Regions from separate parts of the Limosilactobacillus walteri genome, predicted to be linked through region 1. Evidence: predicted binding sites of a transcription regulator. Region 1 holds the regulator's gene; the other holds the start of a gene.
What was found. Region 1 encodes LexA, which represses DNA repair genes until DNA is damaged. Its sites were predicted from a motif close to CNAACANNTGTTNG; they were not measured.
Positions count from the first base shown of each region.

Region 1 (6,282 bases):
CTACTGAATACCAGTAGCCCACCATGCTGACAAGTTAAATTATTTTTCCGCATTTTTTCCGCAGAATTAATTAAAAATAGCGTTCTATAGTGTAAACCTAAAATTAAAAATGCTGATATATCAATGCTTTAACAACTATTGATTATCAGCAAAACTTTAGATAAAGGAGACAAGGGGATTTGAACCCCTGCACGCTTTTACACGCCTAACGGTTTTCGAAACCGTCCTCTTCAGCCACTTGAGTATGTCTCCATATCAACTTAATTATTGTAACAAAAAAATAATGTTACGTAAAGCAGTTATTAAAGTGAGGAGGCAAGGAAATATATCATTAAGAGTTCAATTTTGCGAAAATGCTTTCTTGTTGATATGATATCCTATATGTTAAAATGCATTGGATTAGAGGATAGTTATGGTAAAAAAATATTATGTAGTAAAAAAAGGACGACAGCCTGGAATTTATCAAACCTGGGCGGAATGTCAAGAGCAAGTTAGCGGATATCCTAATGCGCGTTTTAAAAGTTTTAAAACCTTAAAAGAGGCTAATGATTGGCTTAATAATCAAACGCCGCAATTGTTATCAAAAGGAAAGGCTAGCAATAGTTTCCCTTCTAATGCTATTTGGCTCTATACAGATGGTGGCTCGCGTAATCACGGGAATAAACTTGGTCAGCATGTAAAAAGTAATGACAAAGCAGCTTGGGCTTACTTAATTCAGAATGGGGAACAGGTATACACCGATACTGCAGGAGAGTATGGTGCAACTAATAATAAAATGGAAGTAACGGCTTTACTTCAGGCACTCAATAAGCTAATTGAGCTTGGGTTACAAGAAATGCCCATTATTGCGACGTTAGATTCTCATTATGTGTTAGATCCTCTTATGAAAGGCTGGTTAAGTGGATGGCAACGCCGTGGTTGGAAAACTGCAGGAGGAACAACAGTGGCAAATCAAGAATTATGGCAGGCACTTGTGAAAATATTGCCTAAATTCTCGAACCTGCATTTTGAATGGACAAAGGGGCACTCCGTTAATGTCGGAAATAACCGTGTTGATGAATTACTAAATCATACAATGGATCAGATGTAATGTACTAAATATTTGTAAATAAGGGTGAGTGAAAATGAGAATTGGTATTGATAAGATGGCTTTTGCAACAACAAATAACTACTTGGATCTTGTAGAATTAGCCGAGTCACGTAATGTTGATCCTAACAAATTTACAATTGGAATTGGACAGGATCAGCAAGCGGTCGTGCCACCAACGCAAGATATTGTTACGTTAGGTGCGGCAGCAGCAAAAAAACTTTTAACACCGTCATTAATTAAGAATATTTCAACCCTAATTGTGGCGACTGAATCAGGCATTGATAATTCAAAAGCAAGTGCAATTTATATCAAACACTTACTCGGATTAAATGATTTTACACGGACAATTGAACTGAAAGAAGCATGTTATTCTGCTACCGCAGGAATACAGTTTGCAAAAGGATTAGTAGCAATTAATCCACAAGAAACAGTATTAGTGATCGCCACTGATATAGCCCGTTATGGTTTGAATACTCCAGGAGAAGTTACACAGGGAGCCGGCGCGGTTGCCATGCTTATTTCAGCAAATCCACATATTTTAACTCTTGAAGATACGACAGTTGCTTACAGTAAAGATATCATGGACTTTTGGCGGCCTCTATACGCAACCGAAGCGTTAGTCGATGGTAAATACTCTACCAATGTATATATTGACTTTTTTAAGCAAACCTTCACTCGTTACCAGCAACTTACTGGACATAGCTTAGCTGATTTTGCTGCGCTTACTTTTCATTTGCCATTTACAAAAATGGGTAAAAAGGGCTTGGAATCAATTTTAGGAGATCGTAAAGATAGGGTGGCAAGACGTTTACGCCAACAGTTAACGGCAAGCCAAGTCTATTCAAGAAGGGTCGGAAACCTTTATACTGGTTCATTATACTTATCATTAATGTCCCTCTTACAAAACGGGTCTCTTGCTGCTGGTGATAGAATTGGGTTATTTAGCTATGGATCTGGGGCAGAAGGAGAATTCTACACTGGAATTTTAGAAGAAGGTTATCAAAAATATCTGAACGATATCGAAACAGACTTAGCACAACGTCAAAAGGTTTCGGTAACTGAATACGAAAGGTTGTTTAGTAGTCAACTAGGAATGAATAGTGAAGATATTGAATTTGACGATACGGATGATTTATCACCGTTTATCCTAAAGGGACAAAAAAAACATCAACGAATTTATGAGGTAAAATAAAAAAACGAGGCTAATTAATTGCGTTAAACGCGTTAATCAGCTTCGTTTTAATTTAGAAGATATGATCACGAAATAGACCGACAACTTTTCCCAGAATTTTTACATTATCTAAGAAAATTGGTTCCATGGTATCGTTTTCTGGTTGTAAACGGAATCGTGTTTTTTCCTTAAAAAACCTTTTACAAGTTGCTTCATTATCATCGTTCATTGCGATAACAATATCACCGTTTTTAGCAGTGGATTGTTTACGAACAATAACTTGATCACCATTAAAAATACCAGCTTTTACCATACTTGTTCCACGAATAGTAAGCATGAAAAGGTCATTATTATCTTGGATCGAAGGAGGTATCGGGAAAAATTCTGTAGCATTTTCTACAGCTAGGATCGGCTGACCAGCTGTTACAACACCGAGCATTGGAATTTCTTTTTGCATAGGTTTTACGCCTAAAATGTCCAGTCCTTTGGGAGTAATCTCAAGGGCACGTGGTTTTGAAGGGTCTTTTTGTAAAAATCCTTGTTCGATTAAGCGGGTAATATGACCATGAACGGTCGAGGTAGAAGATAATCCAACAGCGCTACAAATCTCACGAACTGTTGGCGGATAACCATGATCTTCAACTTGCTTATGAATATAATTAAGTACGGCCATTTGTTTATTTTTTGCTGGCTTTGGCATATTGACACCTCATTATTATTAATTGTGTTAAGCTTATCATAGATGAAGGTATATTTCAAACGTACGTTCGTGATTTGCATTAGTTTTATAAACTAAGTAAAATCAATTTTATCAAGGAGATGATATTAATGGCTGAATCAAAAGAACAAGATGAACTTTTGAAGCGGATTAATGAGCTGGCTCATAAAAATAAAGAAGAAGGTTTGACTGAAGAAGAAACCAAGGAACGGGAACGCTTACGAAAGAAATATTTAAAGAATTTTCGTGAAGCAATGCGGAGTAATATCGAAATGATGCGGATTTTTGATAAAGATGGTAATGAAGTTACACCAGAAAAGGTTCGTGAAGTTCAGCGTAAAAAAGGTCTTCGTGACGATTAAAAAAGATTTGGTCTTTTCAAAGAATGCTCTTTCGTGTAAGATGGATAAGTAACGAGCAAAGGAGGAAGTAATTGTGGGTATGACGATCATGCTAATGATTCTTGCACTATTAGTCGGCTTAGTAATCGGCTTCTTTGGTGCACGGAAATACATGGAAAACTACCTCCGCAATAATCCACCGATTTCGGAAGAGATGCTGCGGACGATGATGCTTCAAATGGGACAAAAACCATCAAGTCGTAAACTACATCAAATGATGCAAGCGATGAAGGCGCAAGCTAAAAAGTCAAATCGTAAGTAATATAAAAGGATGTGATTTTTATCACATCCTTTTATATTACCGCTTAATTAAAAGTCATCATTTTTAGGCTTGGGAGGCATAATGTACTTATATTGCGGATTAATTTGCTTATCCAAGTCGTCAAACGCTGCTTGCATTTGTTTTTCTAAATCTGCCTGTACTTCAGGAGTAAGGCGCTGCTTACGGTCAATATAAATTGGCTTGCCAAATGCGATATGACGTGGTTTACGTGAGAAAAGCTGCCCGAATTTTAATGGCCCTTGATAAACAGCGGGGACTAAAGGAACGTTAGCCATCTTAGCAATAACAGTAGCGCCTCCTTTTAGTTTTGAAGAATAACGAGAGCCGCTAGGAAAAATAATCGTTGACAAGTCAGTTTTTCGCAAGATTGTGACAGGCTTTTTAATCGCGGAAGGACCTGGATTTTTTCGGTCTACAGGATAAGCATTAAGGGCCCTTAGAAATTTGCTGGCAAGCGGATTTTTGAATAATTCTTTTTTAGCCATAAAACTAAATTTCTTAGGCCAGACGGCAAGTGCTAATAAAACAGGGTCCATCCATGTGCGGTGAGGAGCAACAATAATATAATTCCCCTCAGGAATATTTTCTTGATTATATATTTGGGGACGACCGTTAATTAACGTTAAAAATGGGTTAACGATCTTTACAAGAAACGTATAGAGCATTTTAATCTTCCAATCTATAAGATAATAATATTTTCGTTCATCAGTATGACGAAAAAAAAACAAACTTGCAAGTATAAAAAATTAATGGAGATAATATGGAAAGTAAAAAGATTTTAAAAAAGGGCGAACGGATTGACCAGTTATATAGCCAAGATGTTCAGATAATTCAAAATCCACAGTGTTTTGCTTTTTCGTTGGATGCAGTGTTATTGGCCGATTTTGTCCGGCCTAATCATCGTCATAAATTAAAAGTAGTTGATCTTTGTGCCGGAAATGGTGCAATTGGCATTTTTTTGCACAATAAACTTGGTGGAAATTTTAAGGAAGTAGAATTACAGCCACAGATTGCTGATATGGCCGAGCGGACGATTTTACTAAATGGTTTTCAAGATCGTTATACAGTTATTAATACTGATATTGCTAACATAAATGACTATATCCCCAAAGATTCGGTTGATATCGTTTTATGCAACCCGCCTTACTTTCCCGTTACACCACAAAGTCAAAAGAATCCCAATAAGGCCTTGGCAATTGCTCGTCATGAAATAGCAACTGATTTAGCAACAGTTGTTAAGCAAATGAGTGGCCTGCTAAAAATGAATGGACATGGATACCTTGTTCATCGTCCTGATCGCTTGGCAGAGATTCTTACTATATGTCAAAAATATAGACTGGCTCCCAAGCGATTGCGGTTTATTTACCCTAAACCAGATCGCGATGCAAACATTTTATTACTTGAGGTAATTAAAGATGGCAAGCCAGGAGGAATAAAGGTCGTTCCGCCACTAATTGTTCATGGAGAAGATGGTAAATATTTACCAGCTGTTCAGGAGCTTTTATATGGCAAGTAAAGATTATTATATTTATATATTATATTGTGCTGATGATAGCCTTTATTGTGGTTTTACTGATAATGTTGAACGTCGCTTTCATACACACCAGAGTTATCGTGGCGCAAAGTATACGCGGGTGAAGAAACGTCATCCCTTAAAACTTATTTATTCAGAAAAATTTGCGTCAAAACATGATGCATTACATGCTGAATATTATTTCAAACATCAAACTCGAAAACAGAAAGAAGAATTCTTGCGCGCACATGGTGTTAGCATTTTAAAGTTACGGAGGAATTAAAATTTATGAAGATTTACGTATACGGTGTTTATAGTGATGAGGTTCCTTATATTAAGGAATGGCAAAATGAGCATCCAGAAGTTACGGTGGCGACAACTACTGAATTATTAAACGAAAAAAGCGCAGAGCTATCAAAGGGAAGTAATGGGGTAGTCGTTTTTCAGCAAAAGCCTTATCCTGATGATGCCTTGCGGCAGTTAGCTGCTAATGGAATTACTAAAATGTCCCTGCGAAACGTAGGGGTAGATAATATCAACCACAAACTTGCAACCGAATTAGGTTTTCAAATTACTAACGTTCCCGTCTATTCGCCAGCAGCAATCGCTGAATTTTCAGTAACACAGGCGCTTAACCTATTACGACGGACGAAAGAATTTTACTTAAAACTAGGTAAAGGAGATTACAATTGGGCACCGCATATTGCTAAGGAAATGAACAAGCAAATTGTTGGGATCGTTGGAACTGGTAATATTGGATCGACTGCCGCTAAAATATTTGCAGGCTTTGGGGCAAAAGTAATTGCGTACAGCCGTCATAAAAACCCAGAATTAGATGGGATAGTTGAATATGTTGAATTGAAGGAATTATATAAACAATCAACGATTATTTCTTTATACCTCCCACATGTTCCTGCAACCGATAAAATGATTAATCGAAAAACATTTTCAATGATGAAAGATGGAGTCCTGCTCATTAATACTGCCCGTGGACCATTGGTAGATGAAGATGCGTTGATTGACGCGTTAGATACCGGTAAAGTCGGAGGTGCTGCTTTAGACGTATTAACTGGTGAAACTAAAATCTTTAACCAGCAAATTAATGA
Region 1 is NZ_QORN01000043.1:752-7,033, forward strand. It holds tRNA gene DTK66_RS09400 (tRNA-Ser) at 165-252, opposite strand; gene DTK66_RS09405 (ribonuclease H family protein) at 413-1,090, shown strand; gene DTK66_RS09410 (hydroxymethylglutaryl-CoA synthase) at 1,125-2,282, shown strand; gene lexA (transcriptional repressor LexA) at 2,335-2,961, opposite strand; gene DTK66_RS09420 (DUF896 domain-containing protein) at 3,090-3,341, shown strand; gene DTK66_RS09425 (YneF family protein) at 3,415-3,642, shown strand; gene DTK66_RS09430 (lysophospholipid acyltransferase family protein) at 3,690-4,328, opposite strand; gene DTK66_RS09435 (tRNA1(Val) (adenine(37)-N6)-methyltransferase) at 4,424-5,179, shown strand; gene DTK66_RS09440 (GIY-YIG nuclease family protein) at 5,169-5,459, shown strand; gene DTK66_RS09445 (D-2-hydroxyacid dehydrogenase) at 5,465-6,282, shown strand, end outside.

Region 2 (6,282 bases), on a different contig from region 1:
TTGAAGGAGGCAATTGACCTTTATTCTCAACAAGTTTATCGGACTCTTGATCGTCACTTAATGTAAACTGAACATTTTCTTCAATCCATTCACGCCGTGGTTCGACTTTATTCCCCATCAACGTTGTAACCCGTCGTTCCGCTAATTCTGCATCCTCAATCCGTACTTGAATCAAGGTTCGTGTTTCAGGATTCATAGTTGTTTCCCATAATTGATCGGCGTTCATTTCGCCAAGACCCTTGAATCGTTGCAGTTGAGCGCCTTTACCCATTTCTTTGGACATTTTAGCTAATTCATCATTTGTCCACGCATATGTAATCTGTGTCTTTGCCCCCCGTCCGCGCTGAATGCGGTAAAGCGGAGGCAATGCGATATAGATCTTCCCTGCTTCAATCATCGGACGCATATACTTGTAAAAGAAAGTCAGAAGTAAAATCTGAATATGAGCACCATCATCATCGGCATCAGTCATGATAATAATCTTGTCATAATTTGCATCGTCAACATTAAACTCTGACCCGGCACCAGCACCAACGGTATAGATAATTGTATTTAATTCTTCATTTTTAAGAACATCATCAAGTTTAGCCTTCTCCGTGTTAAGAACTTTTCCTCGTAATGGTAAGATTGCCTGAAACTTTCGATCACGGCCTTGTTTTGCAGATCCTCCCGCCGAATCACCCTCGACTAAGAAAAGTTCATTTTTCTTTGCGTTCTTAGATTGAGCCGGTGTTAGCTTTCCGGAAAGGTTACGTTCCTTTTTGCTCTTGCGTTTTCCACCACGGGCTTGATTACGTGCTTTTCGGGCAGCTTCCCGTGCTTCCCGTGCTTTTAATGCTTTCCGAATCAGCATTTGTGCAAAGTCGCCATTTTCCATTAACGCATAGCCAAGTTGTTCACTTACAATGGCATCCACAATTTTACGTGCTTCTGGTGTTCCAAGCTTATCCTTTGTTTGCCCTTCAAATTGAAGTAATCGTTCTGGAATTCGTACCGAAATTACTGCAGTAAGACCTTCGCGAACATCGCTACCTTCCAAATTTTTATCAGTAGCCTTTAGTAAGCCAACTTTTTTAGCATATTCGTTAAACGTCTTTGTCCAGGCACTGCGAAATCCCGCTTCATGAGTTCCGCCATCGGGAGTCCGAACATTATTAACAAAAGATAAGAGGCTCTCTGAATATCCATCGTTATATTGTGCCGCTACTTCTACTTCTACACCATCCTGTTTACCATCAAAATAAAGGGTCTTGCCCAAAATATCTTTACCTTCATTGAGATAGGAGACGAACTCTTGGATTCCATCATTAAACTGAAATACTTCTTGTTTTTCTTGCCCTGCACGTTTATCAGTAAGGGTAATCTTTATCCCTTTAAGCAAGAATGCCGATTCACGTAGTCGGTTAGCCAAAGTGTTGTAATCATAAACAGTTGTTGAAAAAATTTTCGGATCTGGTTTAAAAGAAACTGTAGTACCATTGCCAGCTTTGGTTTTACCAAGCTTCTTTAAGCTACCTACTGGTTGACCACCATTCTTAAAAATTTCTTGATAGCGTACATGATCACGAACGATTGTTAAGGTTAAGTGAGTCGATAAAGCATTAACTACAGAAGCTCCTACCCCGTGAAGCCCCCCTGATGTCTTATAACCGTCAGATTGTCCAAATTTTCCACCTGCATGTAATACGGTCATAATAACCTCAGGTGTTGGTTTACCTGACGCATGCATACCTACTGGCATCCCCCGACCATGGTCTTGAACCGTTATTGAATTGTCTGCTTCAATTGTGACATTAATCTCATCACCATACCCTGATAATGCTTCATCAACGGCATTATCCACAATTTCGTATACTAAGTGATGTAATCCTCGTGAATCTGTTGATCCAATATACATTCCCGGACGTTTTCGTACTGCCTCAAGACCCTTTAATACTTGAATCGATGAGGCATCATATGTTACTTCTTTTTTGGCCACAAAATGACCTCCCATTGCCAATTTAATATCTAAACGTATGTTCGAAAAATTATTGTACCATTTACGTTTATTGATTGTAAAGATAAAAACTAAACAAATTCAATCCATATTGAATGATACTCAAAAGTTCGCGCTTTAGCAAATTCATTTTATAAATCTTAGGTTACCAGTGGTGAAAAGTCTTTATTCATGCTATGCTTAAAAGCTGTGGAAGCTATTATTAAGGAGCTATTTATAATGATTTTTAAAATTCTCGGGATGATTATCATCGCCTATTTACTCGGCTCAATTCCCACTGGTCTATGGATTGGAAAATATATTTACCATAAGGATATTCGTAAACTTGGTAGCGGCAATATCGGGACTACCAACACCTTTCGAACTCTTGGCTTCAAAGCTGGTGTTGTCGTCCTTATTATTGACGTGCTAAAGGGGACCCTTGCTGCCAGTCAACCATACTTTTTAGGTGTTTCTGGAACAGTCAATCCGTTATTGATTGGTTTGTTTGCCAGTTTGGGACACACAGCCTCAATTTTCGATAACTTTCAAGGTGGTAAAGCCGTTGCAACCAGCGCTGGTATTTTGCTGGCTTACAACCCGCTTCTTTTCTTAATTGCCTGCTTAATCTTCATTGCCGTTCTTTGCCTAACCAGCATGGTTAGTATGGCAAGTATGGTCGGCATATCTGCAATTTTTATCATCGCCCTTTTTACCCGCGATTGGATATTAGCAATTGTCGCCGGAATATTAACAGCAATTGTCGTCTATCGGCACATATCAAATATTCATCGAATTTTGTCAGGAAAAGAGTCAATGGTTAAGTTTGGCTTAGGTTATTATCTACGGCAAAAAAAGCAAAAATAAAAATGAGAGGACAGCATTTTTTGTTGCCTCTCATTTTTATTTTTAAAATGGTTCAATACTAAACTTATAATTATCTTCTTCTGCTGGTGCTAAGCGGTGCATTCCTTGTTTATGCAATAAAGTACCATCAGCATTTATATTATCAGCAATTCCCCACCAAGGTTCAACACACACAAATGGTGCCGTCGCTGGATATTGGGACCAAATGCCAACATATTCAGTATCAAAAGTATCAACAGTTACTCCATGATTAACCACCGTGTCCGTCAATTTTGCTGTAAAGTGACCGCCATCTGTCTTAAAAATGATGGCATCGTGATTAAAATCATCATGATCAAGCATTCGTGCTTCTTTCATGTCAATTAGTTGCGGATGCTCTAAGTCATTATAAGGTCCCTCCAAAAGTACCCGTGAATACTCTTCCGCTGGCCAAACGCTTAACTTTGTACGGTTAAAAACTCCCGCCTTCGTTAATGGCATATTGAATCCCGGATGGGCCCCAATTGCATAAATTAAAGTTTTATCCGCACTTGGATTTATTACCCGATAGCTAACCGCCAACTTATTATTCTGTAATTCATACTTTACTTGAAGGTTAAAGGAAAACGGAAATACCTGCAAGGTTTTATCATCATCATGTTGTTCCATTATTACCATTGTCGGCGTTTGTTCGATAACATTGAATTGCCGATCTCGAGCAAAGCCGTGTTGAGTCTGATGATAAGTTTTTCCGGCATAGCTATATTGATCATTCTTTAGACGCCCAACAAAAGGAAAAAGGATGGGCGCTTGCCGTTTCCATGAAGCGGGGTCACCCTGCCATAAGTATTCAATCTGATTGTCCAGACGCTTAATACTATGTAACTGGGCACCTAATTCGTTAATTTGAATAGTTAATTGTTGGTTCTGTAAAGTAATCATATGTTATCGATCCCTTCAAATGATAAGCGTTTAACATTAAGTATACAAAAAAGCTTCCAAACGCACAATAGCAGATTTTGGAAGCTCTTTCAATAGCTTTTACTAGTAAAATTAAGTAAAATTGCCAAAAGATTTTTACTTTTGAATTTCTTCTTCGTAGTCACCGTTAGGGCAAATAACTTGCTTACCTCCCTTGACCTTTTTTTCAACAAGAAAATGACCATCTTTCGGACAATTTCGGCCAATCGGTTTATCCCATGAAACAAAGTCACAATCAGGATAACGGGAACAACCATAGAAAGTTCGATTTTTCTTTGACTTCCGCTCAACAACAGTTCCTACTTTACATTTAGGACAAGCAATTCCAATATCCTTTACAATTGCCTTAGTATTACGACAGTTAGGGAACCGTGAACAAGCGTAAAACTTACCATAGCGTCCCATTTTAATTACCATGGGGGCGCCACAAATTTCACAGTCAGTACCAGCCAATTCATCTTTCATCTCAATTTTGTCAACTTCTTCTTCAGCTGCATCGACCTCTTTAGAAAATGGTTGGTAGAACTTATCGACTACTTTAATCCAATTTTGCTTTCCTTCTTCAATCTCATCAAGTTTACCTTCAATGTCTGCGGTAAATTGAACATTTACAATATCTGGGAACTGCTTTTCAATAATTGTATTTACAATTTCACCAAGTTCGGTAGGTTCAAAATGTCGCGATACTAACCGGACATAATAACGCCGCTGAATCGTATCCAGAGTTGGAGCATAAGTTGACGGTCGTCCAACACCATTTTCTTCCAAGGTTTTAATCAGTGCCGCTTCTGTATACCGAGCAGGTGGTTGTGTGAAGTGCTGTGCCGGATCATCCTTAATCATCTGTGCATGATCGCCTTCTGTCAATTCTGGCAATACGTTATCTTTTTCGTTACCACGCTTATAAACTTTAGTAAAACCAGGAAATTTAACCTTAGACCCATTTGCACGGAAGTCAACACCATTCTGCTGTAAATTTACGCTCATAGTATCAATTACTTCTGCTGTCATTTGGCTAGCAACAAATCGCGACCAAATTAAGCTATACAGTTTGTATTGGTCATTCGTTAAGTACTGCTTCATTTTAGCCGGCGTCCGATACACAGAAGTTGGTCGAATTGCTTCGTGAGCATCTTGAGCTCCTTCAGGTAATTTTCCCTTCACCGGCTTAATAGCTGCATATTCGCTCCCATAATTTTCATGAATATAATTTGATGCTTCATGCTTTGCCACTGATGCAATTCGGGTAGAGTCCGTCCGCATATAGGTGATTAACCCCACTGGTGCTCCTTCTTTAATATCAATTCCCTCATACAACATTTGCGCGGCCATCATTGTTTTTCGCGTTCGGAAATTCAAGCGCCGGTTAGCATCCTGCTGCATTGTTGACGTGGTATATGGCGGTTGCGGTTGCCGCCGCCGCTCCCGTTTAGTAACTTTTGTAACTTCAAAATCTTTTTTCTTATCAATCTTAGCAAGGACCTTTTGAACATCATCATTATTTTTCAAGGCAACTTTTTTACCATTTTCACCATAAAAACTAGCCTTAAATTCATCTTTGTCTTTCTTAAAATCGGCATCAATTGTCCAATATTCCTCGGGCTTAAAATTCTTAATCTCATTTTCCCGCTGAATTATCAGATAAAGCGCAACTGACTGCACACGACCAGCACTCAAGCCTTTTTTCACCTTTTTCCAAAGAATCGGACTAATTGAATAACCAACTAATCGGTCTAATACCCGTCGTGCTTGCTGGGCATCTACCAAATCCATATTGATTGTCCGCGGTTCTTTGAATGCTTCTTTAACTGCATCTTTAGTAATTTCATTAAAAGTAACCCGATTTTTTTGGTCATCATCAAGCTTAAGAATATTGGAAACATGCCAAGCAATCGCTTCCCCTTCCCGATCTGGATCAGAAGCTAAATAGACTGCTTTAGCGTTTTTAGCATCTTTTCGTAATTCTTTAATTACATCGCCCTTACCACGAATCGAGATATAGTCTGGTGTATAGTCATGTTCGATATCGACCCCCATCCGACTCTTTGGCAAGTCCCGTACATGCCCTAAACTTGCAACGACCTTATAAGATCGGCCAAGGAATTTCCCAATTGTCTTCGCTTTTGATGGTGATTCCACAATCACCAAATTCTTTTTAATTTTTGAGCGGCGACGCGTTGTCTTTTTAGTCGCCGTTTTGGTTGCTTTGGTTGCCATTTTGGTAGGCTCCTAACATTTATTAATATTTCATTCAATAATATTATTAATCCATTTGACCATCATATGTCAAATATAATCTCTAACTGAAAAAAATATTTTAATCAAAAACAGCCGATAAATCAAGTCTTATTAATTTAAGCGAAATTCATCAAGAAGGTCTTGCGCCTTCAAAATCGGTTTAGCCCCAGCAGCAATCAGACTATTGCAACCAACTGACAGCGGTGCATCTATTCGTCCTGGTACAGCACAAACCGTTCGAT
Region 2 is NZ_QORN01000019.1:102,474-108,755, reverse strand. It holds gene parE (DNA topoisomerase IV subunit B) at 1-1,993, opposite strand, end outside; gene plsY (glycerol-3-phosphate 1-O-acyltransferase PlsY) at 2,216-2,842, shown strand; gene DTK66_RS05775 (aldose 1-epimerase family protein) at 2,885-3,763, opposite strand; gene topA (type I DNA topoisomerase) at 3,899-6,019, opposite strand; gene dprA (DNA-processing protein DprA) at 6,152-6,282, opposite strand, start outside.
Region 2: a site for LexA is predicted at 2,009-2,022, ahead of parE (DNA topoisomerase IV subunit B). Genes of this name have one in related genera too.